4 regions of the Mesorhizobium sp. CCNWLY176 genome follow, and region 1 is predicted to be linked to each of the others. Evidence: riboswitches for the same ligand, from Rfam matches in the RefSeq annotation. Region 1 holds a riboswitch; each other region holds the start of a gene.
The links. Region 1 has a riboswitch for cobalamin ahead of bluB (5,6-dimethylbenzimidazole synthase). Riboswitches for the same ligand answer to the same signal wherever they lie in the genome.
Positions count from the first base shown of each region.

Region 2: it holds a riboswitch for cobalamin, as region 1 does, so the genes downstream of both, WBQ96_RS20275 (class I SAM-dependent methyltransferase) here and bluB (5,6-dimethylbenzimidazole synthase) in region 1, are expected to answer to the same signal.
Region 3: it holds a riboswitch for cobalamin, as region 1 does, so the genes downstream of both, WBQ96_RS07255 (DUF1636 family protein) here and bluB (5,6-dimethylbenzimidazole synthase) in region 1, are expected to answer to the same signal.
Region 4: it holds a riboswitch for cobalamin, as region 1 does, so the genes downstream of both, WBQ96_RS16810 (TonB-dependent receptor domain-containing protein) here and bluB (5,6-dimethylbenzimidazole synthase) in region 1, are expected to answer to the same signal.

Region 1 is NZ_JBBBDZ010000002.1:501,659-509,322, forward strand. It holds gene WBQ96_RS05290 (TlyA family RNA methyltransferase) at 1-451, opposite strand, end outside; gene WBQ96_RS05295 (hypothetical protein) at 490-789, opposite strand; gene dxs (1-deoxy-D-xylulose-5-phosphate synthase) at 890-2,803, opposite strand; gene WBQ96_RS05305 (pirin family protein) at 2,910-3,830, opposite strand; gene WBQ96_RS05310 (DUF2277 domain-containing protein) at 3,965-4,237, opposite strand; gene WBQ96_RS05315 (exodeoxyribonuclease VII small subunit) at 4,309-4,560, opposite strand; gene WBQ96_RS05320 (histone deacetylase family protein) at 4,564-5,490, opposite strand; cobalamin riboswitch at 5,613-5,796, shown strand; gene bluB (5,6-dimethylbenzimidazole synthase) at 5,843-6,565, shown strand; gene WBQ96_RS05330 (TetR/AcrR family transcriptional regulator) at 6,562-7,161, opposite strand; gene WBQ96_RS05335 (MFS transporter) at 7,278-7,664, shown strand, end outside.
Region 2 is NZ_JBBBDZ010000013.1:7,387-15,050, reverse strand. It holds gene WBQ96_RS20295 (acetyl-CoA carboxylase biotin carboxylase subunit) at 1-1,088, opposite strand, end outside; gene WBQ96_RS20290 (acetyl-CoA carboxylase) at 1,088-1,321, opposite strand; gene WBQ96_RS20285 (LamB/YcsF family protein) at 1,388-2,110, opposite strand; gene WBQ96_RS20280 (LysR family transcriptional regulator) at 2,238-3,143, shown strand; cobalamin riboswitch at 3,950-4,142, shown strand; gene WBQ96_RS20275 (class I SAM-dependent methyltransferase) at 4,239-5,048, shown strand; gene WBQ96_RS20270 (ABC transporter substrate-binding protein) at 5,077-6,636, shown strand; gene WBQ96_RS20265 (ABC transporter permease) at 6,636-7,604, shown strand; gene WBQ96_RS20260 (ABC transporter permease) at 7,601-7,664, shown strand, end outside.
Region 3 is NZ_JBBBDZ010000003.1:341,510-349,173, reverse strand. It holds gene WBQ96_RS07285 (NADH-quinone oxidoreductase subunit E) at 1-192, opposite strand, end outside; gene WBQ96_RS07280 (NADH-quinone oxidoreductase subunit D) at 193-1,383, opposite strand; gene WBQ96_RS07275 (NADH-quinone oxidoreductase subunit C) at 1,384-1,986, opposite strand; gene WBQ96_RS07270 (NuoB/complex I 20 kDa subunit family protein) at 1,993-2,574, opposite strand; gene WBQ96_RS07265 (NADH-quinone oxidoreductase subunit A) at 2,565-2,930, opposite strand; gene WBQ96_RS07260 (winged helix-turn-helix domain-containing protein) at 3,277-4,476, shown strand; cobalamin riboswitch at 4,506-4,711, shown strand; gene WBQ96_RS07255 (DUF1636 family protein) at 4,742-5,176, shown strand; gene cobW (cobalamin biosynthesis protein CobW) at 5,173-6,210, shown strand; gene cobN (cobaltochelatase subunit CobN) at 6,227-7,664, shown strand, end outside.
Region 4 is NZ_JBBBDZ010000009.1:176,466-184,129, reverse strand. It holds gene WBQ96_RS16830 (DUF6925 family protein) at 1-769, opposite strand, end outside; gene WBQ96_RS16825 (ABC transporter ATP-binding protein) at 892-1,665, opposite strand; gene WBQ96_RS16820 (FecCD family ABC transporter permease) at 1,662-2,663, opposite strand; gene WBQ96_RS16815 (ABC transporter substrate-binding protein) at 2,660-3,487, opposite strand; gene WBQ96_RS16810 (TonB-dependent receptor domain-containing protein) at 3,542-5,407, opposite strand; cobalamin riboswitch at 5,603-5,810, opposite strand; gene WBQ96_RS16805 (hypothetical protein) at 5,876-6,124, opposite strand; gene WBQ96_RS16800 (hybrid-cluster NAD(P)-dependent oxidoreductase) at 6,128-7,231, opposite strand; gene WBQ96_RS16795 (aromatic ring-hydroxylating oxygenase subunit alpha) at 7,257-7,664, opposite strand, start outside.

The DNA.
Region 1 (7,664 bases):
CACCGAGATCGCCGGCGGAGAGCTCCCGCGCATTCAGCCCCTCGATGCAAAGCACACGCTTATCGGTCTTCAGGCTCGGATGCATCTGGCCATGGCCAACGTCGATCGCCGTCACATAGGCCGCACCCCGCTCCAGCAGAACCTGCGTGAAGCCGCCTGTCGAAGCGCCGATATCGAGAGCGGTGCGGCCGGAAGGATCAATGCCAAAATGGTCGAGCCCGGCGATCAGTTTTAACGCCGCGCGCGAGACATAGGCCTGGGCCGGATCGTCCACAGTGATCGCGGCATCGGCTGAAACGCCCTGCCCCGCCTTGCCTGCAACCGTGCCGTCCACCTTCACCGTGCCGCGCTCGATGGCATCGCGCGCTCGTGAGCGGCTGGCGAACAGGCCGCGCGCGACGAGCAATTCGTCGAGCCTCTGGCGCGTTTCGATTTTGGAATTGGCGTTCATCCGCCTTCATTGGCGAATGCATGCAGGGAACGCAAGCTTCAGAAGACGATGATCCGGGAAACCGTGCGCTCGGTAAGCGGCAGCAAGCCTTCGTCAAAGCGCCGGATCAGCTCCGCCCGCGCGCTTTCCAGAAAGGTCGGCGTGTAGGAATAGGATTCGTTGAGCACGACGAATTCCGGCTTGCGCTCATAGGAAAAGCCGCCGCGAATGTCGCCGATCTTGCGCGCGACGATTTCCATCACGGCCTGCTCGAGCTTCACATCATGGCGCATCTGCGCATTTGCCGGTGCGCTCAGCACGGCCAGACACGCCACGCTCCCCAGAAGCAATTTTTTCACTGCTGCTCTCCCTGCCCGGAGAGCTTTCTAGCGGCAACGCGCTAAAAATGGCCCAAGAGACAAGGTAAGCAGAATCACAAATATCAGCGTAAACAGTTGGTTAGGCCGTGGCCGAGCGCACCGACTGGCCGAGTGCGGCAAACACCGTGCGCACGATGCCGGTCGAATCCAGCCCGGCGTCGACATACATCTTTTCCGGCTTTGCGTGGTCGGTGAATTCGTCCGGCAGCACCAGCGGGCGCACCTTCAGGCCGGTGTCCAGCAGGCCTTCCTTGGCCAGGAAATGCAGCACATGGCTGGCAAAGCCGCCGATGGAGCCTTCCTCGACGGTCAGCAGAACCTCATGCGATCTGGCAAGCCGGCGAACCAGATCCTCGTCCAGCGGCTTGGCGAAGCGCGCGTCGGCAACCGTGGTGGAAAGCCCGGCGGCATCCAGTTCCTCGGCAGCGAGCAGGCAATCCTGCAGGCGCGTGCCGAAGGACAGAAGTGCTACCTTGGTGCCTTCCTTGACGATGCGGCCCTTGCCGATCTCCAGCACCGAGCCGCGCTCGGGCATATCGACGCCGACGCCATTGCCGCGCGGATAACGGAAGGCGATCGGGCCTTCGTCGAAGCTGGCGGCGGTGCGCACCATGTGGCGCAGTTCCGCCTCGTCGGCGGCCGCCATCACGACGAAACCCGGCAGCGAGGCAAGATAGGTCGTGTCGAAGGCGCCGCAATGGGTCGGCCCGTCGGCGCCGACGAAGCCTGCGCGGTCGATGGGGAAGCGCACCGGCAGCTTCTGGATCGCCACGTCATGCACGACCTGGTCATAGGCGCGCTGCAGGAAGGTCGAATAGATCGCCGCGAAGGGCTTCAGCCCTTCCGTCGCGAGACCAGCCGCAAAAGTCACGGCATGCTGTTCGGCAATGCCGACATCGAAGGTGCGCGTCGGGAATGCTTCACCGAAGAGATCGAGCCCGGTGCCGGAAGGCATGGCGGCGGTGATCGCCACTATGCGGTCGTCCTCGCGCGCTTCCTGGATCAGGCTTTCGGCGAAAACCTTGGTGTAGCTCGGCGCATTGGCCGGGGCCTTGGCCTGCGCACCGGTGATGACGTCGAACTTGTTGACGCCGTGATATTTGTCGGCAGCAGCCTCGGCAGGCGCGTAACCCTTGCCCTTCTGCGTCACGACGTGGATCAGAACCGGGCCGGTGCCGTTGTCGCGGACATTCTTCAGCACCGGAACGAGGTGCTCGAGATTGTGCCCGTCGATGGGGCCGATGTGGTAAAAACCCATCTCCTCGAACAGCGTGCCGCCGGTGACATAGCCGCGCGCATGTTCCACCGCTCGGGTGATGGCGCGGTCGGCGCGCGCGCCGAGATAGGAGGTCAGCTTCTTGCCGAGATCGCGAATGCCGGCATAAGTCTTGCCCGAAGCCAGCCGCGCCAGATAGGCGCTCATCGCACCCGAAGGCGGCGCGATCGACATATCGTTGTCATTGAGGATGACGATCAGCCGCGCGTTCAGCGCGCCGGCATTGTTCATCGCCTCATAGGCCATGCCCGCAGACATAGCGCCGTCGCCGATGACGGCGATGACATTGTTGGTGCCGCCGCTGAGGTCGCGCGCGACCGCCATGCCGAGGCCGGCAGAGATGGACGTCGAGGAGTGAGCCGCGCCGAAGGGGTCGTATTCGCTCTCAGTGCGCTTGGTGAAGCCGGACAGCCCGTCTTCCATGCGCAGCGTGCGGATGCGGTCGCGGCGGCCGGTGAGAATCTTGTGCGGATAGGCCTGATGACCGACATCCCAGATGATGCGATCATCCGGCGTATCGAAAACGTAGTGCAGCGCCACGGTCAATTCGACCACGCCGAGGCCAGCGCCGAGATGGCCGCCAGTGTGCGAAACGGCGTCGATCAACTCGGCGCGCAGTTCCGACGCCAGTTGCGGCAGGTCGCTTTCGGGCAGCAGCTTGAGGTCCGCGGGGATGCGGACCTTGTCCAGCAGCGGCGTCTTGGGTTGCGAAGTCACGAGGTCGAAGCCTGCCTGTAATCCATCTAGTCTAGAGATTGGAGATAGAGCGTCGGCCCCGGAAAGTAAATGTGCGGTGATGACGCGTATCCTTGCGTCACAAACATCAACTTTCGGGCAAAGGTATGAATTCCTTGTCGTCGCCTGGCACAATGTCGAAGCGGCCGGTCTTCCATTCCTCCTTGGCCTGTTCGATTCGTTCCTTGGATGACGAGACGAAATTCCACCAGATGTGGCGCGGCGAACCCAGCGAAGCGCCGCCAAACAGCATGAAATGCGCGCCGTTTTCGGCCGAAACGACGATCTCGTCGCCCGGCTTCAGCACCAGCAGGCGGTTTTCGGGGAAACGGTCGCCGGAAATCACCACGCTGCCGTCGAGCACATAGATGGCGCGCTCCTCGGCGTCGGCTGGAATGCTGTAGCTGGCGCCGGGGGCGAGGCGGATATCGGCATAGAGCGTGTCGTGATAGGTCGTCACCGGCGCGCGCATGCCTTCAAGCTCGCCGATCACCACGCGGCCCGTCACGCCCTCGGCGCTGAATTCGGGCAGCGTGGCGCTTGCGGTGTTCTCGAAGACCGGCGCGATTTCCTCCTTGTGGTCGGGCAGCGCGATCCATGTCTGCAGGCCCGAAACCGACATCGGCGAACCACGCATTTCCTCGGGCGTCCGCTCCGAATGGACGATGCCGCGGCCGGCCGTCATCAGGTTCACGTCACCGGGTGAAATCACCATCTCGGTGCCGAGCGAATCGCGGTGCCTGATCTTGCCGTCGAACAGATAGGTGACGGTCGAAAGCCCGATATGCGGATGCGGGCGCACGTCCAGCGCCTTGCCGGCGCGCAGGATGGCCGGCCCCATGCGGTCGAAGAAGATGAACGGCCCGACCAGCCGTCGCTTTGCCGTCGGCAGCGCGCGGCGCACCTCGAAACCGCCAATATCCTTGGCGTTGGGAATAACCATCAGTTCGATGGCATCGCAGGAGAATGCGTCGCCCGGCTCGGGATCGCGTGCGGGAAAAAAGCTCATGGGACACTCCGATCTGCGGTTGCGTTCAACCTTATGCGGAGAGGCTACGCCCCAAGCGCGACAATCGAAAGTCCCATACCGGAGACGGTATGTTCAATGGTGGAGCCTTGAACGATACAGGCGCACGGCAAGCGTCATGCGTTTGCAAAACGCAGCGCTGAACGGGCCTTCGCCTTGGCGGCTTCTTCCTCGCGGTTGCGCGGATGCTGGTGCGTTTCCATCGAATGCAGCAGTTCGTGCGCCGCCTCCGCGATCTGGTCGACGGCGCGGTTGAATGCTTCCTCATTCTTCTTGGAAGGTTTCGTCGAACCGCTCAGCTTGCGGACGAACTGAAGTGCTGCGTCGCGGATCTCGTCATGCGTCGCCGGTGGCTCGAAATTGAACAACGTCTTGATATTGCGGCACATTGTCTGCTCCCGGATTTTCCATCGACCCTTTGCCTGATAGATAACTGGGCGCGAGCTGCCACAACGTCAAGTCATTCGCCGTCCAGCGGCTCCGTGCCCACCGGCTTGCCGTCGCGCGACAGGCGGATTTTTTCGACCTTGTCCTCGGCAGCCTTCAGCAGGCGGTCGCAATGGGTTTTCAGCGCTTCGCCGCGCTCGTAGATCTTGATCGACTGGTCGAGCGGCACGTCGCCGCGTTCCAGGTCGTCGACGATCTTTTCCAGCGCCTCCAGCGCCTGCTCGAAGCTCATCGCCTTGATCTCATCACTCGGCTCGTTGGCCATGCTTTATCCTTTCATCAGGCGCTTCACATGCGCCGCGACCGAGAACGACAGGCCCTCAAGGTCGTATCCGCCTTCCAGCAGGCTGACGAGCCGGTTGCTGGCATGGCGCCCGGCGCGGTCCATGAGTTCGCCGGTCGCCCAGTCGAAATCGTCTTCGGTCAGGTTGATCTCGGCCAGCGGGTCGCGGTGATGCGCGTCGAAGCCCGCCGAAATGATGATCAGGTCCGGCGCGAAATCGTCGATCGCCGAAAACACGCGCGAGCGCATCGCCTCGCGAAAAATGTCGCTGCCGGTCTGGGGGGCCAGCGGCGCGTTGACGATGTTGCCGGCGCCGGTCTCGCTCTTCGCCCCGGTGCCGGGATAAAGCGGCATCTGATGCGTCGAGCAGTAGAGCACGGACGGATCTTCCCAGAAAATGTCCTGCGTGCCGTTGCCGTGGTGAACGTCCCAATCGACGATGGCGACCCGCTCGGCGCCATGCTTCTTCTGCGCGTAACGCGCGGCAATGGCGGCATTGTTGAACAGGCAGAAGCCCATCGCCGTGGTCTTTTCGGCATGGTGCCCCGGCGGGCGGCTGGCGACGAAGACATTGTCGGCCTTGCCTGAAAACACGTCGTCCACCGCAGCGTTGGCAGCGCCGATCGCCGTCAGCGCCGCAACCCAGCTTTTCGGGCTGGCCACCGTGTCGGCGTCGATGGCGCGGATGCCCTCTTGCGGGATCGCAACCCGCACCTTTTGGACATGACTTTCGGGATGGGCGTAGAGAATCGTTGCCTCGTCGCCCTCCGGTGCCTCGATGCGGTCGAGTGCGGCAAAGGCCTCGTCTTCCAGCACGCGCGCGATGGCACGCAAGCGATCAGGCCGCTCCGGGTGGCCGGGCGGCGTCAGATGCTCGAGATAGATCGGATGTGAATAGAGGCGCGTCGTCATGCAAACATCCTATCAGGAAAGACCGTGCCGCCGCCATGCGTCGGCGCCCGAAGCCTGGGGAAAATCCTCTTTGCGAAATCATAGGTCGGCATCGGGGGATGATTTTGCAAGCGCGCCGGGTTAAGTCTGCGGTGCTGTCAGGTGCCCGCCGCGAGGCGGGAGAATCGGGAACACGGTGAAAATCCGTGGCGTGCCCAACGCTGTAAGGGGAACCGCATCGGCAAAGGCCACTGTTCGCGAGAATGGGAAGGCGCCGGAGGCGGATTGAGCCCAAGCCAGAAGACCGGCCCGGCAGAAATAGTCATCCGCGTGGACGGGCGGAGCGACGTTTTCGATCGCAAGGGGAAATGCGATGAATGCTGTCCGCAACCACGCCTGCCGTGAAAATGCCTTCGAAGACGCCGGGCGCGATGCCGTCTACCGCGCCATCTTCACGCGCCGCGACGTGCGCAGCCATTTTCGCCCCGACCCGATAGACGACGCGGTGCTGGCCCGGCTGCTGCTCGCCGCCCATCATGCGCCCTCCGTCGGCTTCATGCAGCCGTGGAACTTCATCGTCATCCGCGACATGGAGCGCCGGCGGGCGGTGCGCGACCTTTTCCTTGCCGCACGCGAGCAGGAATTGCCTAATATCGCCGAGGAGCGGCAGGCGCTCTACCGCAAGCTGAAACTGGAAGGAATCTGCGAAAGCGCGTTGAACCTCTGCATCACCTGCGACCGTACACGCTCGAAAGATTCACCGCTTGGCCGCTGGCATAATCCCGAGATGGATATCTACAGCACCGTCTGTGCGGTACAGAATTTCTGGTTGGCGGCGCGCACTGAGGGCATCGGCGTCGGCTGGGTCAGCATTCTTGACGCAGAGGCGCTGAAACGGGCGTTGGACATTCCCGACCTCGTCGTTCCGGTGGCTTATCTCTGCGTCGGCCATGTCTCGGAATTTGCGCCGCGACCGGACCTCGAACGGAATGGATGGGGCGACCGCCTGCCACTTTCAGACCTGATCATGAGCGAGACCTTTGGGGGCGAAGGCGAAGACGCGCTGAAGGCCGTCGCCGACGAGGCCCGCCGTTAGGCCCTGTTGACCAACAGCCCGTTAAGCAAAGTCTTGAAAGCCGCGACGGCTTTCCGTGAGGTCGCTTCGGGATCGTCGGAATTCGCGATCTTCTGCGCTGCCTGGCTGCTCGCGCCATTGATCAGCCGCGCTGCCGTCGCCGGATCGAGATCGGGAACAACCACACCCTCGTCCTGCAGATGAGTCAGGTTTTCCGTCATCGAAGCTTCGCAGGCGCTGGCGTTCGGCCATTGCGACGGGTCGCCCAGCACGGCGGGGGCGTCACGGAACATGATGCGCTGGATTTCCGGCTCCAGCGCCAATTCGATGTAACTGGTGCATTCATCGACGAAATACTGCCAGCGCGTCGGCGCCTTTTCGGCGATCTCGCGCACCCGCACCGCCATTTCGCCATCGATCTCGGCGATGACAGCCTGGAGCAGTCCCTTCTTGTCGCCGAAGTGATGATAAAGCGCGCCCCGCGTCAGGCCGGCGGCGGCGGTGAAATCGTCCATCGACGCTTCCGCATAGCCGACCGTGCCGAAAGCATGACGCGCAGCGTCCACCAGCTTGGTGCGCGTTTCGGCTATCATCTCCTTGCGTGGTTTATGCGCCATCAAATCTCCTTCGCATACGGTACGTATATTATTTGACATACGTGGCGTATGCAACTATCTAGATTTCATACGCCACGTATGTAAGTGGTGCCCCTCTGGAAATCCAGGAGCATTCGATGCCCAACCCCTATAGCGAAATCTTCAGAGCTCCGGGAGCCAAAGGCTTCGCCGCCGCCGGTTTCGTCGCACGGCTGCCGATCGCCATGGCACCGATCGGCATCGTCGCCATGCTGTCGCAGACCCATGGCGAATACTGGCTGGCCGGTGCCGTCTCGGCAACCTATGCGCTGACCAACGCCGTCCTTGCCCCTCAAATCTCGCGGCTGGTCGACCGGCACGGGCAAGCGAAAGTGCTTACGCCGACAACGATCGTCTCGGTGATCGCCTTTGCGGCACTGCTGGTCGCAACCAACCAGAACTGGCCGATCTGGACGCTGTTCGTGTCGGCGCTGATGGCCGCGGCAATGCCCAGCATGCCGGCAATGGTGCGGGCGCGCTGGTCC
Region 2 (7,664 bases), on a different contig from region 1:
CCGCCCGGTATGCGAAGCTCGCCGACCTGGCCGGGGAACGGTGCAAAATCCCTCGCGGGATCCTCGGCATTGAGCCGCACCTCGATCGCATGTCCCCTGACCAAAACATCGCCCTGGCGAAGCCGCAGCTTCTCGCCGCCGGCGATGCGCAGCATCTCGGCAACGAGATCGATGCCAGTGATCGCCTCGGTGACCGGATGCTCCACCTGAATGCGGGTGTTCATCTCGATGAAGTAGAAGCGGTCGGCTTCGTCGTCGTAAAGATATTCCACCGTGCCCGCGCCGGAATAGCCGACGGCCTTTGCCAGCGCGACCGCCGAAGCGCAGAGCTCTTGCCGCAACCGATCAGGCAAAGCGCGTGACGGCGCCTCTTCCCACACCTTCTGCCGCCGCCGCTGCAGCGAGCACTCGCGCTCGTAGCAGTGAATGGCGTCTTTTCCGTCCGCCAGCACCTGAACCTCGATATGGCGGGCCTTGCCGATGACCTTTTCCATATAGAGCCCACCGTCGCCGAAGGCTGCGAGCGCTTCGGCCTCGGCCTGCGGAAAGGCTTGCTCGAATTCGGCCAGCGAGTTGGCGATGCGGATTCCCCGCCCGCCGCCACCTGCGGCAGCCTTGATCATCACCGGAAAGCCAGTGTCGATCAGCACCTCGCGGGCTGCCTCGATGCCCTCTACCCGGCCCGTTGAGCCCGGCACCACCGGAACATGGGCGGCGGCTGCTGCCGAACGCGCGGATACCTTGTCGCCCATCAGGCGGATCGCCTCCCCGGATGGACCGACGAAGACCAGTCCGGCAGCAGTGACTGCATCGGAAAACGCAGCATTTTCAGCGAGGAACCCATAGCCGGGGTGAACGCTGTCACAGCCGGTATCACGGGCCGCCTTCAAAAGCGCGTCGATGTTCAGATAGGACTTCTTCGCCGCCGGCGGGCCAATGTCGACGGCCTCGTCGGCAAGCTGGACATGCAGCGATTCCGTGTCGGCTGCCGAATGCACCGCCACGGTGGCGATACCCAGATCCTGCGCGGCGCGGATGATCCTGACTGCTATCTCGCCCCGATTGGCAATCAGAAGTTTCTTCAGCATCAGTCGACGTCCGCGAGAGGGGCGCCCGCCATGACGGGGTCCTCATTGTCGGCAAGGAAGCGGATGTTGGTGCCGGACGCCTCGGCCGTGACCTCATGGAAAGACTTCATCACCTCGATGAGGCCGATGACCTCTCCCGCCGCCACCGCATCGCCATCAACCTTGTAAGGCGGCTTGTCGGGTGAAGGGCTCCGATAGAAGGTACCAGGAAGAGGCGAAAGAATCTGGGCCATGAAGAACTCCAAAAATCTGCGGACTAACTGATAGAAAGCCGCCCGTAGGGACGGCTGGGATCGACTTTAGTGCCAGGGCGCGATGGCGTCGCGCACGGCCTTTGCAATTTCGAGGGCATTCGGCGTGTCGGAATGGACGCAGATGGTTTCGCAGCGAACCGGGAAGACGCCTCCATCTTCCGTCGTGCCCTTGCCCTCAGTGATGGCGCGCACGCAGCGCTCGGCCATCGCCGCAGGGTCCTTGGCGTCATGCACTCGCGTCACGATGAGCTTGCCGGAAGCGTCATAGTCCAGATCGGCGTAGAACTCGGCGACGAATGGAATGCCGCGTTCTTGATAGACCTTCTCGTGCAGGGTTCCGGTCATGCCGAAGAGCGGCACACCGAAGATTTCGGCAGCGTCGCACACACCATGCGCAACGGCTTCCTGTTGCGTCGCCATGAAATACAGGCTGCCATGCGGCTTGATGTGGTGGAGTTCCACGCCCTCTGCCTTAAGGAAGCCCATGAGCGCTCCCACCTGGTAGACGACGCTGTTCCTCACTTCGTCGCGCGTCATGCGCATCTCGCGTCGGCCAAAACCCTGGAGGTCGGGCAAGCCTGGATGAGCGCCAACCTTGACGCCGTTGGCTTTTGCGCGAAGCACGGTCGATTGAATGTGATCCGGATCGGAAGCGTGAAAACCACAGGCGACATTGGCGACGTCGATGAGCGGCATCATGCCGGCATCATCGCCCATCTTATACAGGCCAAAGCTTTCGCCCATGTCACAGTTCAGTGTGACAGTCATCGTGTTGTTACCCCTGGAAGCTGCCATCTTTTGTGGCGTTGCAGCATTTTGTACGCAACGCGGGAGACTTGTGAAATAGTAGTTTTTTGATTGTCATATCAAAAAAACAGATATCCGAGCCAAGAACATGACCATCACATTGAAACAACTCGATTATTTCATTGCTACGGCGGAAACCGGCCAGGTCAGCCACGCTGCGGCCGAGCTGAATCTCTCGCAGTCGGCAGTCACCGCCGCCATCAAGGGGCTGGAGGCGGACCTGGCGGTAAAGCTTTTTGAACGCACCCACACCGGCGTCAGACTGACTATGGAGGGGTCGCGATTTCTGGAACATGCGCGGGTCATAACCGGCGCGGTCGCCGCCGCGGTGCGGAGCCCGCTGCGTGAAAAGAGCGGGCTGTCCGGCAAGCTCCGCCTGGGCATGACCTATACGGTCGTCGGCTACTACATGTCGCGGCACTATGCGCGTTTTCGCAAAACCTATCCGCAAATCGACGTCGAGCTGCTCGAGCTTCCGAGAGAGGAGCTCGAGCAGGGCTTGCTGCGGGGGGAGATCGACATGGCGGTCATGCTGGTCTCCAACCTGGCGCATACCGACGACCTCGTCCAGGAAGTGCTGATGCGCTCAAACCGCCGGCTGTGGCTTTCAGCCGATCATCACCTGCTCGGCCGAAAGGACATTACCCTCGCCGATGTCGCGGCCGAGGACTACATCATGCTGACCGTCGACGAAGCACGCAAGACCGCGTCTCGCTATTGGGACAACGCAGGCCTCACACCCAAAACCGTTCTGACGACAAGTTCGGTGGAGGCCGTGCGCTCCCTTGTGGCTGCGGGAATAGGCGTTACCGTGCTGTCAGACATGGTTTACAGGCCATGGTCGCTCGAGGGACAGCGGATCGAGGTTCGCGGCCTCGTCGAGCCGATCCCCAGCATGGATGTCGGCCTGGCATGGTCGCGCAACCGGCCCATCGGCCCTGCCGGCGCCACCTTCCGCGCCTTCATGTCCGTGACGATGGGCGGCGGTGGATGACTGCCGCCCATCCTCTCAAAATCACCGATATCGACGGCGAAAAGTTTCTACAGTGATCTACGCTAGGTCTCACCCCGGTTCACATGTAAATCTGCCGTCGCTGCAGCATTCGACTGGAGCAGCAAGTAGCAAAGGTTAACTATCTCAAACCGTAGGCGAAAGCGCTCCACTATCAACCGCACTTCGGCCGCGCGTTCTGCTTCTATGCAGGAGGAAAATTTTTGGGGAACCAAACAAGGCGGGAGGGGTTTTGGCGGCAGAGCGTCGATAAAGTATCGGAACTGCCTTGGCCGGCTTGCAATCCGGCATGGAGTGGACTGTCATCTTTCCTCGCAGCGCTCGATCGAACTGAAGCCCTGGCGGAAAGGATGACATTTCACGGATTTTCTCAGTGCCGCTTATGCGGTTGAAAAAACGGCAGCGTCGAGTACGAGTTAGAAGGATGGCATTGGCCGGAAGGCTGTCGCCATTACATCGCGACTCACACGGTAAGGCCTAGTCCCGAGTTCGAACAATTCATTAGGTCTCGCTTCGCGTGAAGGGCCAATATGGCAGGAAGCGACCCCTCCTAGCCGTTTAGGCGGCGGCCAATCAGCGTCTTGAGCGGGGCGCGTCGCCGCCCGGCAGCTTGGGGGTCGGCACCAAACTGGTCGCTGTCGAACAGCTTCTACCGTAAAACTGCCTTTTAGCGATCTCCCAGGTTCATTCGAACAGCTGCCACTTTGTTGCTCATGATTAGCAACTCGATTTCAGGCAGCGTTCGACAGAATCTTCAGCCCTATATCTTGTGTATCGACGATGCTTTGGCTAACCCATTCTTTGATGGTGCCTCTCTTGCGAGAGGTTAAAAGGGAATGCGGTGTGGACGGTATCGTCCAAAGCCGCGGCTGCCCCCGCAACTGTAAGCGGTATGAGCCTGACATATGCCACTGGGTGATCCCGGGAAGGCGTCAGGCATTCTCCGCGAGCCAGGAAACCTGCCATCGAAACCATGGACTGTCGCCGGGCGGGGTGTCTCGGAGGCTTCGGCTTGGCCTCCCACGGCGAAGCGGTCCCAGGCGCACCCCGCTCGTAAAAGGCTCGGCCGGGTCCGCCATGCACGACGTTCCATATCTCCACACGACGCACGTGCGCTCGAACTTCGATGTGAAGGAGCAGATTCGCGAATACTGGTCGCGTCGCTCGGAAACGTTCGATCAATCTCCCGCCCACGGGATCCATTCCAAGCGCGAACTGGCGACCTGGAAACGGTTGATCGGCGACAGCGCCGAGGGTATCGGCGGCGGCCGCGTTCTGGAGCTGGCGAGCGGGACCGGCGAATTCACACGCGTGCTGCGGGCGCTTGGTTGCGAGGTGGAAGGTCTCGATCTTTCCGAGGCGATGATTGAGCGAGCCAGCAGGAAGCATGGCAATGATGTCAGGTTCTATCTCGGCGATGCCGAGAACGCGATGCTTCCGGACGGGCGCTATGACGCGGTCGTCTGCAGGCATCTCATCTGGACCCTGCTGGCTCCAGAAGACGCGTTCCGCGACTGGCTGCGTGTCCTGAAACCCGGCGGGCACCTCGTGATCATCGACGGCAACTGGCAGCACCAGGCACTTGTCGCGAAGGTAGCGGCTCGGGTCGCAAAGATATGGGACCGCATCTCACCGCGCGCAGTCCTCTATGACGCGGTCGCGCACCGCCTGATCCAGGATCAGCTCTATTTCCGGGAAGGACTGCTCCCAGACCGACTTACCGGGATGCTGCGCGACGCCGGCTTCACCGACGTTCACACACAGTCCGCTCCAGGGGGTCCTGGCGTCCCAGCTTCGTGCAGCCGGCTGTGGCGCGACCGTCTTGGCCTTCTGCAGTCGCTCGGCCGGTCCTTCATCATGACTGCACGTCGCCCATCCGAAACCTGAGCCCCATTGAACACATCCAGAGGATTTCATGACCGATATTTCCCGCAGAACAGTCTTGCTTGGCAGCGGCACGCTTGCCGCCCTTCTTGCCGCGCCGCGTTGGCTTGAAGCACAGGAAAACGCACCGAAGAGCATTCGCGCGATCCAGCCTTGGGAGTTCAAGAGCATTCAACCCGCCGAGAGCGGCTTCGTCCTCAACCGCGCAAGCATCGTCGAAGGATTGACTGCGCTTCAGCCCGACGGCAGCGTCGTGCCCTGCCTTGCCGCGAGTTGGACCGCCTCCGACGATGCCAAAGAATGGCGTTTCGTGTTGCGGGAGGGCGTCGTCTTCCATGATGGCACCCCGGTCACCGCCGAGGCAGTCAAGGCCTCGATGGAGGCACTCCTTCCTCAGGCAAGGCGCTTGTCGGCAGTCCACATCGCGTCGATCACGGCCGAGGGGAAAGAGGTCGTATTCCATCTCGAAAAGCCTTTCGGACCGCTGCCGGCATATCTCTGCGACTACGCAATCAGCGTCTACGCTCCGGCCGCGTTCGGCCCGGACGGTCAGGTCGCCCAGGTAATCTCGACGGGACCATTCAAGGTCGATGCCATCGAGTTGCCACGGCGCTTGTCGCTGGTGCGTCATGACGGCTATTGGGGCGAGAAACCCGTTGTGGAGCGGGCCGAATTCGAGGCCGTCGCAAATGGCGAGACCCGCGCCAACATGGCGCTCGCGGGCGATGCGGACGTGATCATGAACATCCCGACACCCAGCGTCTCGCGGATCGCCAGTTCCGGTACCATGCAAGTGCATGAAGTCATCAATCCCCGCGTACATGCTCTCTACCCCGACTGCGGCAAACCACAGTTCTCCGACGTTCGCACACGCCGCGCCTTGAGCCTCGCGATCGACCGGACGGCCATAGCAAAGACCATCATGCGCAATGCCGATCTCGCGGCGACGCAGCTCTTCCCGCCCGTGATGCCGGACTGGCACTTCGACGACCTCCCTCGCTATGACTATGACGTGGCCGCCGCCGAGGCCCTGCTGGACGATGCAGGCTGGGTGAAGGGGCCGGACGGCATCCGCTCGAAAGATGGCGTCCGTTTCGCAGGTATCATCCGCACCTTCCCGAACCGCCCGGAGATGCCGGTCATCGCCGCCGCACTCCAGGCAATGTTCAAGACGGTCGGTTACGAGCTGGCGATCAGCATCGGCGAAGCCAGCGCCATCGTAGAGGCGAAGCAGAACGGCACGCTCGACATTGGCTTCTCATCGCGCCATCTTGCGATCGTACCCGACGGAATCGCGGTCATTTCCAGCGAGTTCGTCGTGGAGGATTCCCGCAACCAGTCGGACACGGGCGCCACGAACTGGCGCAACGAGGAATTCGATAAGCTCTGCGATGCCTACTATGGTGAAACGGATGAGAAGGTTCGCGCGACGAGCCGTCGCCGCCTGACCGAAATCCTTCAGGAGGATCTGCCTGCCATCCCAATCGTCTGGTACAGCCAGATTTTCGCAGTTTCCGACCGCGTCGATGGTTTTGTCAACGATCCCTTTGAACAGCGCCTCTATCTCGACCGGCTGAGCTTCAAGGCCTGATGACGCATTGGACGAACATGATCGTCGGGAGGCTGGCGCAGACTGCGCTGGTCGCCCTGACGCTCGTCACGATGTGCTTTGTTTTCGTCCACACGCTTCCCGGAGACACGGCGCTCCGCATCGCCGAGGCCAGGGGTGGCAGTGAGTTCCTCAACGTCGGCAAGGCCCGGGAGATTGCCGCGGAAGAAGGACTGGACCGCCCTATTCTCCTTCAATATGGCGAATGGATTGAACGCATCGCGACAGGCGACCTCGGCATGTCGCTCGTCACCCGCCAGCCCGTCGCGAGCGAGCTCTGGAACAGAGGGCAGAACACGCTCATCCTCGGTATCGCCGGCTGGCTCGCTTCCTATCTGGTGGCATTGCCGATCGGGATCTACGCCGCGCTTCGCCCGCGTGGCTGGGTGGACAAAATATCTTCGTTCTATTGCGTGACGATGGCATCGCTTCCCAGCTTCCTGATGGGCATTGGACTGATATCGATTTTCGCGCTCTCCCTGCGCTGGTTGCCGCCGGCCGGATTTCGCTCGTGGGAACATCTCATCCTGCCGGCGGCAACCCTCGCACTCGGCCTGTCGGCTTTTTCGATCCGCTTGATCCGGGACACTGTCCGCGAGGTCAATGGAGCTTTCTTCATCACTTTCGCCCGGACGAAGGGCCTCACGGCTTCGGCAGCGCTGCGGGAGAACGGTTCGCGCAACGCCGCGATCCCTATTGTTGCCTTCGCCGCCCTCCAGTTCGCCGCCGTCGTCGACGGCTTCATCATGATCGAGACCCTTTTCAACTTTCCCGGCCTGGGCGATCTCCTGGTCTCGTCCATGCTGTCGCGAGACGTTCCCATGGTGATGGGCGCGGGACTGGTCGCAGCCGTCGGCTACGGTCTCGTCAACCTCGCTGCAGACCTCGCCAGCCTTGCGCTGGACCCCCGGCTCTCGCAGCGCGGCCAACGAAGGGCGGCACTCCGATGATGCGCCGTATGCAAGTCGTCTCGATCACAGTCCTCGCGGTTGCGGCCAGCGTGCATCTCA
Region 3 (7,664 bases), on a different contig from region 1:
GATGTGCTCGATCGCGGCGCGCGTGACCCAGCCTTCCTGCTCCTGCGCAAGCATCAGCAGCGGGATGACGGCCGACTGTTCGCGGCCCTTGGGGTATTTCTTGATCCAGCCCTTGGCCTGCGCGGCAAGAGCGCGATTGAACGCGAACGACGCGGGCTGGACTGAAGCTTCTGCGAGACGGCGAACGGACATTTAGCGATCGACCTCACCAAACACGATGTCGAGGGAGCCGAGAACGGCGGTGACGTCGGCCAGCATGTGGCCGCGGCAGAGGAAATCCATCGCCTGGAGATGCGCGAAACCGGGCGCGCGCAGCTTGCAGCGATAGGGCTTGTTGGTGCCGTCGGAGACGAGATAAACGCCGAACTCGCCCTTCGGCGCTTCGACGGCGGCATAAACCTCGCCGGCCGGCACGTGATAGCCTTCGGTGTAGAGCTTGAAGTGATGGATCAGCGCTTCCATCGACCGCTTCATGGCGTCGCGCTTGGGCGGAACCACCTTGCCGTCGAGGTTCGACACCGGCCCGGAGCCTTCCTTGCCGAGCAGGAGATCGACGCACTGGCGCATGATCCTGGCCGACTGGCGCATCTCTTCCATGCGCAGCAGGTAGCGGTCGTAGCAGTCGCCGTTCTTGCCGATCGGAATGTCGAATTCCAGCTCCGAGTAGCATTCATAAGGCTGCGACTTGCGCAGGTCCCAGGCAGCGCCCGAACCGCGCACCATGACGCCCGAAAAGCCCCAGGCCCAGGCGTCTTCCAGCGAAACCACGCCGATATCGACGTTGCGCTGCTTGAAGATGCGATTGCCGGTGAGCAGGCTGTCGAGATTCTTCACCGTCTGCAGGAACGGATCGATCCACTTGCCGATGTCCTCGACCAGCTTCTGCGGCAGGTCCTGATGGACGCCACCCGGACGGAAATAGGCTGCGTGCATGCGCGCGCCGCAGGCACGCTCATAAAACACCATCAGCTTTTCGCGTTCCTCGAACCCCCAGAGCGGCGGCGTCAGCGCACCGACGTCCAGAGCCTGCGTCGTGATGTTGAGCAGGTGGTTCATGATGCGGCCGATTTCGGAATAGAGCACGCGGATCAGCTGGCCGCGCTTGGGCACATCGATGCCGAGAAGCCGCTCGATCGCCAGCGAAAACGCATGCTCCTGGTTCATCGGCGCGACATAATCGAGCCGGTCGAAATAAGGGATCGCCTGCAGATAGGTCTTGTGCTCGATCAGCTTCTCGGTGCCGCGATGCAGCAGGCCGATATGCGGATCGACACGATCCACGACTTCGCCGTCGAGTTCCAGCACGAGGCGCAAAACGCCGTGCGCGGCCGGATGCTGCGGGCCGAAGTTGATGTTAAAATTGCGAACGGAGGTTTCAGCCATTTACTGCTTCGCCTTTTCATCGCCCGGCAGGACGTAGTCCGTCCCTTCCCATGGCGACAGGAAGTCAAAATTGCGGAATTCCTGCTTGAGCTCGACAGGCTCGTACACGACGCGCTTGGCTTCGTCGTCGTAGCGGACTTCCACGAACCCCGTCAGCGGAAAATCCTTGCGCAGCGGATGGCCTTCGAAGCCATAGTCGGTCAGCAGGCGGCGCAGATCCGGATGGCCGGAAAACAGGATGCCGTACATATCGTAGGCTTCGCGCTCGAACCAGTCGGCACCGGGATAGACGCCCGTCAGCGAAGGAACCGGCGTATCCTCGTCGGTCATCACCTTTAGGCGGATGCGCAGGTTCTGGCGCGGCGAGAGAAGGTGATAGACGACGTCGAAACGCTTCAGGCGCGCCGGATAATCAGCACCGCAGACGTCGATAATCGAGATGAACTGGCACTGCACGTCGTTGCGCAGAAAGCTCGCGACGCTGACGATATCGCCGGCTTCGAGGGAAAGCGTCAGTTCGCCATAGGCGATAACGGATTCACCGATCTTTCCGTCCAGCTTTTCGGCCAGATAGGCCGAGAGGTCCTTGAGGGCTTCACTCATCGGAAATCACCGTTCAATCGTGCCGGTGCGGCGAATCTTCTTCTGGAGGAGAAGAACGCCGTAGAGCAGCGCTTCCGCCGTCGGCGGGCAGCCGGGTATATAGATGTCCACCGGCACCACGCGGTCGCAGCCGCGCACGACGGAATAGGAATAGTGGTAATAGCCGCCGCCATTGGCACAGGAGCCCATGGAGATGACATAGCGCGGCTCCGGCATCTGGTCGTAGACCTTGCGCAGCGCGGGAGCCATCTTGTTGGTCAGCGTGCCAGCAACGATCATCACGTCCGACTGGCGCGGAGAAGCTCGCGGCGCGAAACCGAAGCGCTCGGCGTCATAGCGCGGCATGGAAAGATGAATCATCTCGACCGCGCAGCAGGCGAGCCCGAAGGTCATCCACATCAGCGAGCCCGTGCGCGCCCAGGTGATCAGCGCCTCCGACGAGGTGACGACAAAGCCCTTGTCGGAAAGCTCGTTGTTGATGTCCATCACAAACGGATCATCGGCGCCGATCGGCTTGCCGGTATTCGGATCGAGAATGCCTTTCGGCTTGGCAGCGACCATTGTGGGAGACATATCGTTCAATCCCATTCCAGCGCTCCTTTTTTCCATTCGTAGATGAAGCCGATGGTCAGAACCGCCAGGAAGACCATCATCGACCAGAAGCCGAGCATGCCGATCTCGCCGAACGAAACCGCCCAGGGGAAGAGGAAGGCCACTTCCAGATCGAAGATGATGAAGAGAATGGAAACCAGATAAAAGCGGATGTCGAACTTCATGCGCGCATCGTCGAACGAATTGAAGCCACACTCATAGGCCGACAGCTTTTCCGGGTCCGGATTGCGATAGGCCACAAGGAAGGGCGCTGCAATCAACGCCAGCCCGACCACGAGGGCCACGCCGATGAAAATGACGATGGGAAGATATGAACTTAAGAGCGCGCTCATGCTCCGACTTTCCGTTGGTGGCCGATCGGCCTGAATTATAGCATTGAGTCGAACCGCCATACCGCGACAGATTGCCTATGAAGGCCGCGGCAAGACACTATGCTGCAACGCGGCGAGGGTTAGCGCAGGCAATCGGGGGAAGCAAGTCAAACCTTGGCGAAAGCACGGCTGCGCCAATCGCTTTCCAGCGATTTGCGTTGCACAAGGCGCATTTGATTTCCTTACCTTTTTACTCCACTTTTTATCCTGACACAATTCCCGTCGCAGTCCTGCTAGGCTGAAGTCCACATTTCGATTCCGGCTGATGCGGAGAGACCTTGATGATGAACACCCGGGCCATCGAAGAATGAAGGGAACGATCCCGCTTTCCATGGCGCGGCGCATAGCGCTTGCCGCGCAGGGCTTTGCCGATCCGCGACCGACGGGCGCCATCGACCGGCGACATCTCAACAAGGTGCTTTCGCGCATTGGTTTATTGCAGATCGATTCCGTCAGTGCGGTGGTGCGGGCGCATTACATGCCGCTGTTTTCGCGGCTTGGCCCCTACCCCCGCGCGTTACTCGACAACGCTGCCACATCACGAAAACGTGCGCTCTTTGAATACTGGGCGCATGAAGCGTCGTTCCTGCCGGTCGAAACCTATCCCCTCATGCGCTGGCGCATGGAACGCGCCGGCCAGCACGAGGAAATGTACACCGGGCTGGCAAAATGGGCGCGGCAGAACGAAGGCCTGATCAACGAGATTTATCAGGAAGTCAGTAACCGCGGCCCGATCGCGGCTTCCGACATCGATGGCGCCAAGGGTTCCGGCGGCTGGTGGGGCTGGAGCGACGAGAAACACGCCTTCGAATGGCTGTTCTGGGCCGGCCGGATCACAACATCTTCGCGCCGTGGCTTCGAGCGTCTTTATGACCTGCCCGAGCGTGTTTTGCCCGCCTCCATATATAATGCCCCGGTTCCTTCGGCTCCCGACGCGCATCGCGACTTGCTGCGCATTTCGGCCCGCGCGCTTGGCATCGCCACCTACAGCGACCTGCGCGACTATTTCCGCCTCTCGCCCGCCGACATGAGGGGCCGCATCGAGGAACTGGTTGAATCGGGCGAGCTTCTGCCTGTTAAAGTTAAGGGCTGGACCCATCAGGCCTGGCTACACGCAGGCGCGCGCATTCCACGCAAGGTCGAGGCCCGCGCCCTCCTCGCCCCCTTCGACCCACTGGTCTGGGAACGCGCCCGCACGGAACGCCTGTTCAACTTCCGCTACCGCATCGAGATCTACACGCCGGCCGAAAAGCGGCAATATGGCTACTACGTCCTGCCTTTCCTGCTCGGCGACACGATTGTCGCACGCATCGACGTAAAGGCCGATCGCCCGGCAGGCGTCCTGCGCGTGCTGGCCGCCTATGCCGAACCGGGCGCACCGGACCACACGGCAGCCGCCCTCATCGAAGAACTGCGCCTGATGATGTCCTGGCTCGAACTCGATCGCATCGAGATTTCTCCGGCGGGAGACCTCGCACCGGCGTTGGCCGACATAATCGCGTCGTAACCACGCGTTGACAGCGCAAGGCACCACCGCCTAAATTCGCCCGCGACGGTCCCCTCTCCGCAAAGGGAGGGGCTAAGAGGGAATGCGGTGCCGGGCCAATGAGCCCAAGTCCGCAGCTGTCCCCGCAACTGTAAGCGGATAGCCGAAGGCCGACAGCCACTGGGATTTTTCCCGGGAAGGCGGCATGAAGCAACGACCCGCGAGCCAGGAGACCTGCCGTCAGACGAAAAATCCGACCGCCTGGCGGGTGTCCCGGGCAAGGAGCATGATTCTGGTGAAAGCCAACGGCAATCAAACTGAGCTGGCCGAGGACGCCCATGATTTGGGCGCGCCCGGCGTAACGATTCTCGTCTGTTCGTCCTGCCGCGACGAAAACGGCTCCGACGCGCGGCCCCGCGCCGGCGAGTATCTGGCACAAGGCGCGATTCGCGCCGCCGAAGCTGAAAACATCCCCGTCAAACAGGTCGAATGCCTCGGCAACTGCAAGCGCCGCCTGAGCGCTGCCCTTCTGCGCGACGGCTCCTGGAGCTACGTCTTCGGCGACCTGACGACCGAAAGCGGGCCCGACCTGATCACCGGCGCAAAGCTTTTCGCGACCTCGACCGACGGCATCCTGCCTTGGCGCGGCCGCCCCGACAGCCTCAAGCGCGGCCTCGTCGCGCGCATCCCTCCCCTCGATTTCCTGAAGGACAATTCATGACTGCCTCCGCCACCCGCGTCCCCTGCACCGTCGTCACCGGCTTTCTCGGCGCCGGCAAGACCACGCTGATCCGCCATATCCTGGAAAACGCCAACGGCCGCCGGCTGGCCCTTATCGTCAACGAATTTGGCGATATCGGCATCGACGGCGAGATCCTGAAAGGCTGCGGCGTCGATGCCTGCCCGGAGGAAAACATCGTCGAACTGGCCAATGGCTGCCTCTGTTGCACCGTCGCCGACGATTTCGTGCCGGCGCTTGACCAGATCCTGGCGCTGGAGCCGAAGGTCGATCATATCATCATCGAGACCTCCGGCCTCGCGCTGCCCAAGCCGCTGGTGCAGGCCTTCCAGTGGCCGAGCGTGAAGAGCCGCGTGACGGTGGACGGCGTCGTCGCCGTGGTGGATGGCCCGGCACTGGCCGCAGGCAAGGTCGCATCCGACCTCGACGCGCTGCAGGCGCAGCGCCAGGAAGACGATTCGCTCGATCATGACGATCCGGTCGAGGAAGTGTTCGAGGATCAGGTCGCCTGCGCGGATCTCATTATTCTCTCCAAGAGCGATCTGCTCGACGCAGCCGGCAGCGCCCGCGCCAACGCCATCATCAGCGAGCATCTGTCGCGCGCCGTGAAAATCGTCCCGACCGCGCAGGGCAAGGTCGATCCGTCGGTGCTGCTCGGCCTCGGTTTGGCCGTCGAGGACGACATCGAAAACCGCAAGACCCATCACGACGGCGAACTCGATCATGAGCACGACGATTTTGACTCCTTCATCATCGAGCTTCCCGCAATCTCCGATCCCGACGCGCTGGCCAAGCGCGTGGCGACGGCTGCCGAACAAGAAAACGTGCTGCGCGTGAAGGGTTTCGTCGATGTCGGCGGCAAGCCGATGCGGCTTCTGGTTCAGGCCGTCGGTCCGCGTGTCAACCACTATTACGACCGCGCCTGGACGGCGGCCGACGACCGTCGTTCGCGTCTTGTCGTCATCGGCCTGAAGGGGCTGAATCGCGACACGATCGAGCGCATACTGGTTAGCTGACCCACGGCGTGCCGCCATGCACATACTGACCACGACATCCGCCTCGCTCGACGATCTGGTCGAGCCGGTCGATCTGCGGCAGCAGCCGGCGGATATTGTGGCGCTGTCCTTCACCGACAGCGACCTGGCCGGGCTGGCGGCGGCGTGGAAACAGGAAGCCGAAACGCTGCCGTCGATGCGATTGGCCGCACTTCGCGACCTGCGCCACCCGATGTCGGTCGATCTGTGGATCGACCACACCGCCAGCCGCGCCAAGATCATCCTGGTGCGCATTCTTGGCGGCTACGACTGGTGGCGCTATGGCTGCGACCGGCTGGCCGCAATGTGCCGCGAGAAGAACATCCATCTGGCGCTCCTGCCCGGCGAGAGCCACGACGAAGACCTCCGGCTGATCGAATGCTCGACCCTGCCGCGCGAGCGGCTGGACGAACTGCTGGCTTATTTCCGCGAGGGTGGGCCCGAGAACATGCGCGGGCTGGTGCGGCGGCTGGCTGGGCTTGCGGGCGGGCAAGGCGCGGTATCCGCGCCGGTCACGGTGCCCAAGGCCGGTTTTTACGAGCCGGCGAAGGGCGTCGTCGAGCGCGACGTTACCCTCCCCCTTGAGGGGAGGGTACGGCCGCAGGCCGGGGGTGGGGTCGCCGCGGCCGCACGCCAACGCCAAGGAACGTCGAGCACTGCCGTAATACCCCCCTCCGCCGCCTTTGGCGGCACCTCCCCCTCAAGGGGGGACGAAACGCGCCCCACCATCCCCATCCTGTTCTACCGTTCCATGCTGCTCGCCGCCGATGTCGCGCCCATCGACGCGCTGGTCGAGGCACTGCGCCAGCGCGGCATGGCGCCGGTCCCGATCTTCGTTTCCAGCCTGAAAGACAAAGCCTCCCTCGCCTTCGTCGAGAATGCGCTGGCCGATCTGAAACCCGCCGCGATCATCACAGCAACCGCCTTCGCCTCTGGTGCCGAGCCGGGCGTCGAAACCCTGTTCGATCGTGCCGGCGTGCCGGTGTTCCAGGTCATAGTCGCAACCACGCGCCGCGACGCCTGGGCCACCAACCAGCGTGGATTAGCCCCCGCCGACCTCGCCATGCATGTGGTCATGCCGGAGCTCGACGGCCGCATCCTCGCCGGCGCGATTTCGTTCAAGGCAGAAATCGAAGCCGACGCGGCCCTCGCCTTCAAGGGTCTCGCAAATCGTCCGGAGCAAGACCGGGTCGAGCAGGTTGCCGACAGGCTGGCAGCCTTCGTGCGTCTCCAGCGCGAACCGCGCGCAACCCGCAAACTGGCGATCCTCATTCCCGACTATCCCAGCGCGCCCGGCCGCACCGGCTATGCCGTCGGCCTCGACGTGCCCTCCAGCGTGCTCGCCATGCTGCATGACCTGAAGCAACAGGGCTATGCCGTTGAAGGGATTCCCGAATCGCCGCGGGAACTATTGGGCTTGCTGGAGCACGGCGATA
Region 4 (7,664 bases), on a different contig from region 1:
GATCCTGGAAATGCCGATGCAGCCCAGCATCGAATTCGATGTCCTCGCCCATGGCGCCGATGACCGGATTGCCGGGGTGAAGCGAGCCGAGCGGCATGAGCCCTTCCGGGATCGGCGTGTTGGCGGAATGGGTGCGCCCGGTTCGCAGCAGCTTCGGCAGGAGATGCGTGTGCGGGCCGGGTGGCGAGACGCCGCCGGTGTCGGGACCGCCGATCTTCTGGAACACCTCGACACGGCCGATATGGGTCAACGCGACGCGGTGCGGATGCGCGGCAAGAATGGCCGGCATGGCGGCATTGTCGTGCTCGAACAGCGAGCGGCCGAGATTGGCGCGCAGCACGGTCAGCAGCTTCGGATCGCTGGTGCGGATGCAGAAATCGCATTGCGGCAGGGACAGGCCCATATCGAACAGGATGCCGGTGTGGTCGATGCCGCGAATGGCGTCGTCGTCGGGACCAAGCTCTGTCAGGACGGAGCGCGCCTCGCGGCGTGCCAGCGTTTCCGGCAGGCACAGTGCGACCGCCTGGCTCCAGCGATGGGCGCGCGGGCTGACCGTCTCGTAGGCGACCGGCACGACCTCATCGAGCCGCTTGCGGTCGATGTGGATCGCGCCGCGCCGGGTCGCGCGCGACAGTGTGAAGCCGTCGTCGATCACCGGCGTCTCGTCGCGATCCTGATGGAATTCGGCGATTGCGCCGAAGGTGCCCATGCTCCAGCCCGTCTGCCAGTCGCGCAGATGATCGCGAATGAGGTTTTGCAGCGTTTCCATGTTCCGCCCTCCCGATTGCGTTAGAGCGAGATGACTTTCACTTGAATCGCCATCCCGCTCTAAGTTTCTGTTTTTGAAGCATGATCTTGTCCGAAAAGTCTGCAACTTTTCGGGATCATGCTCTAGCCGGCGACGTCCAGCGGCATGACCAGCATGCCGCCCTGCGTCTCGCCGAGATAAGCCTCCACGCCATAGACCGAGCGCAGGCGCGCGGCCGTCAGCACCTCGCGCGGCGGGCCGTCGGCGACGATCCGGCCCTTGTCGATGAGGACGAGCCGCGTGCACCAGCGTGCCGCAAGGCCGAGATCGTGCAGCGAAGCGACGACGCCCCGGCCCTCCGAGGCGAGCTGCGCAAACAGGCGCATCAGCGTGATCTGGTGCGATGGATCGAGGCCGGCGGTCGGCTCGTCGGCAAGCAGCAGAGGGGCATCCTGCGCGAGCGCGCGGGCAATCAGCACCCGCGCTTTCTCGCCGCCGGAAAGGTCGGTCGCGGGGCGGTGGCGGAAGGCGTCGACCTCCATGCGGCGCATGGCTTCTTCGATCTTTGCTGTGTCCGCAGCGTCAAATCCGGCAAAGGCAGACCGATGCGGCGCGCGGCCGAGCGAAACCAGCATCTCGACCGAGACCGGCCAGCCAATCTCGCGCTCCTGCGGCAGATAGGCGAGGTGACGCGCCCTCTCCTTCGCCGGCATAGCGGCGGCATCCTTGCCGGCAATGCCGATCTTTCCGGTCGAGGGGATTAGGCCGAGGGCAGCTCTGAGGAGCGTCGATTTGCCGGAACCGTTCGGGCCGATCAGCCCGACGAATTCGCCTTCCTGCACGGCAAGCGAAAGCCCGTGCAGCACAGGCTTGCCACTGAGCGAGGCGTGAAGCTGATCGATGGCAAGCAAGGTCACAGCAGGTTCCTCCGCGTGCGGTAGACGAGCCAGAGGAAGAACGGCGCGCCGACGATGGCCGTCAGGACGCCGAGCTTGAGGTCCTTTCCCGGTGCGATGATGCGGACCAGAATGTCGGCGGCGAGCAGCACGCAGGCACCGCCGAGCGCGCTGGCCGGCAGCAGCCGCGACGGGCGCGAGCCGACCAGCGGGCGCAATATATGCGGCACGACGAGGCCGACGAAGCCGATAGCGCCGGCAACAGCGGTTGCGGCCCCCACAGACGCGGCGGTGCCGAACACCGCCAAAAACTGCACGCGGCGCATATCGACGCCCATGCTGGCAGCCGCATCGTTGCCGAGCGTCAGCGTGTCGAGCACGCGCCCGAGCGAGGCAAGCATGAGCCAACCGATGACCATGAAGGGCGCGGCGAGCCAGACATGGGTCATGGAGCGGTCGGTGAGCGAACCCAGCATCCAGAACATGATTTCGAGTGCTGCAAACGGGTTCGGCGACAGATTGAGCGCCAGCGATGTCATTGCGCCGGCGAAGCTCGAAACGGCGACGCCGGCGAGGATGATGGTGAGCGCGCCGCCCTTCATGCCGGCCATGGCCTGCACGATGACCACCGCCAGCACGGCACCGGCAAGGGCAGCCAGCGGCAGGCCGAGCGGGAAGACCGCGGAGAAGCCGGTGTAGATGGCAATGACCGCACCGAGCGAGGCAGTGGCGCTGACGCCGATCAACCCCGGCTCGGCCAGCGGGTTGCGGAGATAGCCCTGCAGTGCCGCGCCCGACAGGCCGAGCGTCGCGCCAATCATCAGACCGAGAATGGCGCGCGGCAGGCGGATTTCCTGCATGATCAGGGCGATGGCGCCAGCCTTCGATGAGAACAGTGCAGCGATGCTGTCGGCAAAGCCCAATGCCGCCGGGCCGACGGTGAGCGACAGCAGGAACAGGATGAGTGTTGCTGCGCCAAGAATGATGAGCAGCAGGCGGTAGCGTGCGGTCTCGCTCATCTGGCCGCTCCCGCCGCTTCTCGAAGCATGTGCGCCGCCTCAAGCGTGAAGGGCGCGCCGCAGATGGTATATTTCGTCGGAATGTTGACGGCCTTGCTGCCGGCGGTCACAGCCTTGAAGGCCGGGTGGACATAACCCTCCTCGGCCAGTGCGGGACCCGGATAATCGCTCGCGCTGGATACGACGAGATCGGGATTGGCGAGCACCAGCAGTTCCAGCGGCAGTTTCGATGTGCCGGTGAGGCCGAGCCGGGCTGCGATGTTTTCGAGGCCGGAGATGCCGATCAGCGCATCGACCAGCGTGCCGGAGCCGGAGGTGTAGCTGTTGGCGTAGTATGTCGCGACCGTCCTGCCGGAGGGCGGCTGCGCGCGGAGTGTCGCCAGGTCGTTGTCGATCTGGGTTAGAAGCGCAGACGCCTTTTCCTGCCGTCCCAGAAGCGCGCCCATGCGCGAAATGTGTTCGCGGATATCGGCGAGAGAATCCGCCGGCGCGAACTCCTCCACTCGAAAACCGAGCCGCCGCAGAAGCTCGACCGTGGTCCGGGTCGTGAAGGTGCCAGCGATGATCAGGTCCGGCTGCATGAGAAAGACTTCCTCGGCAAGGCCATGGTTGACCACATAGCCTCCGGCCTGATCGGCAAGCACCGACGTATTCCTGTCGCCGGCGAGATAGGACACCGAATAAAGCTGGCCCTCGCCGGCAATCAGCATGGCAAGCTGGTCGGTGCAGACATTCATGGAGACGACGCGGCGGGGAGCCTCGGCGGCGAGAGCCGCCGAGGCGTTGAGAATCGAGACCATCAGGATAGCCGTGATGCGTTTCATGCTTTTCTCCAGGCATCGGACCTCCAAGAGAGGCCCGATGCAGAACCTCCCCGTTCAGAACGTTCGCGTAAAGCTCAGATTGAAGGTGCGCCCCGGTGCGCGATAGTCGGTGACGGTGGCGTATTCCTCGTCGAACATGTTCTCGACCGAGAATTTGAACTGCGACCGCGCATCAAGGGCATAGAGCGCCGTGAAATCGACGGTCACATAGTCCGGCAGTTCGACGGTGTTGGCGGCGTTGGCATAACGCGCCGCGCCGTAGAGGACCTTCGCCGTGAGATCGAGCTGTTCGGTCGGGCTGTAGGTGAGTTCGGCGGTCGCCTTGAAGCGGTCGCGATAGGGAATGTACTTGCCATTGTCCTGATTGAGCGGTTCGCGGATGTCGACCGTGGCCTTGCCGCTCCACTCGTCGCTGAAGCGATGCGCCAGCGTCGCCTCGAAGCCGGTTATGCGAGCGCGGGCGACGTTGAAGGGGAGGTAGGTCGGCGGATTGGAGGCGATCGCGTCGGTCAGCCACGTCTGGTAGAAAGCGAGGTCGAGACCGGTGCCGGCGGTTGCCTGCCAGTTCAGCCCGACTTCATAGGAGCGCGACTTTTCCGGCTTCAAATCCGGGTTGGAATAGCCGGGATAGTAGAGGTCGTTGAAGGTCGGGGCGCGGAAGCCGGTGGCGTAGGACGAGCGCAGCACGAGATCGGGCAGCACCTTGTAGCTCGCGCCGACATTGTAGGTGGTGGCGCTGCCGAACTGGCTGCTGTGGTCGTAGCGGATGCCCGTATCGATGCGAAGCGCCTCATATTCGAGCGAATACTGGCTGAACAACGCCGCCAGATCGCGCGAATCGACGGCGAAGTCGACGGTCGAATCGACCTGCTCGCGATAGGCTTCGACGCCGCCGGTCAGGATGTGGCTGGCCTTGCCGGTTTCGAAGCGTTTTTCGGTCGAGGCGAAGATGCCGTAGCGTTGCGTGTCGAACTGGCCGTCGCCGGACACGCCGTCGCGGAAATTGGTCGAGTAGTCGAGGCCGGAGCTGACTTCGACGGTCGAGGACCAGCTATCGGAATGCAGGACATGCGCTCCCACTTTGCCGGCAAAGGTCGTCGTGTCGACCTCATTGCTGGATGGAAATGTCGCGTCGTATTGGCTGCGGCCACGCGCGAAAAGGCCGTCGGCATGGAGCCGTCCCCAATCGAAGTCCTTCGACAGCGAGAGATTGGCTGAGCCTTGCAGGAAGCCGTCATCGTCGGGCTCATGGCCCCAGGCCAGCGGCGTGGTGAAATCATAGCCGCGCGTGCCGAGCAGGCTGCCGCTGAGCGCGTAGTTCACGCCGCTTTCGCTGCGTCCTTGAACCGTGCCGGAGACATAGCCGCCCCAGGGATGGGTGACGCCGGTGGTGAGCGTGGCACATGCATTGCGGCCATCGGCGCAGGCCCCGCCCTGCTTCGTTATGATGTTGACGACACCCCCCATGGCGTCGGCGCCGTATTGGGCCGAATGCGCGCCCTTGGCGACCTCGATGCGCTCGATGGAGGCCAGCGGGATGTTGAAGATGGAGGTCGTGCCGCTGGTGGCCGAGCTTGCCCGCACGCCGTTGATCAGCACAAGCGTCTGCGTGGCCGACATGCCGCGCAGATAGACATTGGCCCCCGCGCCCTGCCCACCATAGGAGATGATTGAGACGCCGGTATAGGACTTCAGCAGCGACGGCAGGTCGGGTGCTGCCGACTGCTCGATTTCCTTTCGCTCGATCACCGTGACCGACGAGGTCGAGCGCGCCAGCGTGGTCTCGCGCCGCAACGGCGTGGTGACGACGACCGTGTCGAGCTTGATTACCTCCGCGTCGCCGTCGTCCAGTTCCTGCGCGCCGGCATTATTCGAGAAAGCCAGCGCCAATGCGCCAGCCAAAAAAGTCGATTTCTGCATGTCTGCCCCCGATAGGCTTTTGGCGGGCGACCAAACGCGCCCGAAGGTTTGATGACAAACCGCAGACAGGAAAATGATCGACAGGCAGATCTTTGGACAACAACATCGAACCCTCGGCCAACCCCGGCATGCGGCAACACTTTTTCAAATGTCACCGCCACGGGCGACCGCGCCTGAACACGCCCCGTGTTCAAGCATGGGTGACCGGAAAAGGCAGGTCTCCTGACTTCCGGGTCAATGCTTGTCTTTCGCCTTCCCAATCGCGCTGGAGCGCTTTTAGTGGCCTGGTTGAAAGAAAGCTCGCCGGCTACAGTTGCGGGGGCAGTCGCGGCTTCGATCTGACGATCTCACCGTGTTCCCTTTTCATCCGCCGTGAAGCGGAACCATTTCCGATTCCACTGGTAGCTGTGCGTCCGGCGAGCGTCAACCGGGTTTGGCCATGCGTGGAAAAAGCCGATGTGGAAATGCCTAAACGGCCGAGCCGTTTGCGACGAGCATGAACATGCGTCGCAGACGCCGCAGGTCATCGCGCAGTGGTGCACGGCGGTCGAGCCGCGCCACTTCGCGGGCGGCGGCAGTGCGTATGTCGCTGCCTTGCGGCAGCCATAGCAGCCAGGACAGGAAGATATCTTCCGGGCACGACAGGGCTGGGTCTTCGACAGACACAGCCGAGCCGGCGGGACGCTCGATCGCGTCCGATTGCCAATGCGAGCCCATGGGTCAGGCCTCGACCGTCAGCGCACCGAGCGGCTTCGAGCAGCAGGCGAGGATAAAGCCGTCCTCGATCTCGTGGTCGAGGATGCCGCCATTGTGGCTCATCTCGACCTCGCCCGAGACCTTCTTGATCTTGCAGGTGCCGCACAGGCCGAATTCGCAAGCAGCTGAAATACGCACGCCCGAGGCGCGGGCGGTCTGGAGTACGGTCTGGCCGGAGACGCAATCGGCATCGACATCCGAGAGCGCAAAGCGGATCGGCGTGATCTGCTCGACAGGCGCGGCGTCGCCGGTGGTCGAAGATGCGTCGGAAAAGGGCGCCGGAACGACTTCGACCGGAGGCGCGCCAAAGCTTTCCTGATGATAATGCGCCATGTCGAAGCCGGCGGCCTCGAGCATCTGGCGCACCGCGCGCATGAACGGGTCTGGGCCGCAGCAGAAGACTTCGCGGTCGCGGAAATCGGGCGCCAGAAGCGGCAGGCGCACCGCGTCGATGCGGCCCATGTGGCCGCTCCAGACTTCTCGGTTCGAGCGCTCCTCTATGAGGAAGCCGAGCGACAGGCCGGGCATGCGGCTGCCGAGCAGTTCCAGTTCCTTGCGGAAGATGATCTCTTCGGGCCGGCGCGCGCAGTTGACGAAGGCGACGTCGGTCCATGGTGCGCAGTCGTTCAGCCAGCGCAGCATCGACATCATCGGCGTGACACCGGAACCAGCCGAGACGAACAGGTATTTCGCCGACGGATGATTGTGATGCGAGAAATCGCCAGCGGGGCCGTAAGCCTTGATGTGCGTGCCCGGCACCAGATTGTCGAACATCCAGCGCGTGCCGACGCTGCCGGCCTGTGCCTTGACCGTCACCGCGATTGAGAAGGGCCGCGACGGGCTGGAGGACAGCGTATAGGTGCGCATCAGCGGACCGTCTTCCAGCGGCAACTCCAGCGTCACGAACTGGCCCGGCTGGTAGCGGAACCAGGTTTGGTTGTCGGAGCGGAAAATGAAGGTCTTCACCTCCGATGCCTCGTCGATCACGCCGATGCATTCCAGCACCTGCAGCCGGTCGTTCCACGGCACCATCTCGTCCAGATGCCGATAAAGGGAAAGTTCCGTCATCGCGTTCATCCGTCTGCTTCCCGCCTTAAGCCACGCTTCTCAGCGCCGGCTTTTCGCCGTCCGTCAGGCGCGGTTCGATGAAGTTGCAGTACCATTCGACGAACTGCATCACGCCGCCCTCATGCTCTTCCGAATAGGGACCGGGCTCATAGGCCGGCGATTTGATGCCGAAGGCGTTCTCCTCGACGATCCGGCGGTCCTGGTCGTTGGTTTCGGTCCAGACATGGGTGAGTTCGGCGAGGTCGTAGTCGACGCCTTCGACCGCATCCTTGTGGACCAGCCATTTGGTGGTGACGGCCGTCTCTGTCGCCGAGATGGGTAGCACGCGGAAGGTAACGGCGTGGTCGCCGAGCACGTGGTTCCATGTGGTCGGGTAGTGATAGAGCAGCAGCGCGCCGATCTTGTCGGCAGTGACTATATCGGACAGGTTCTT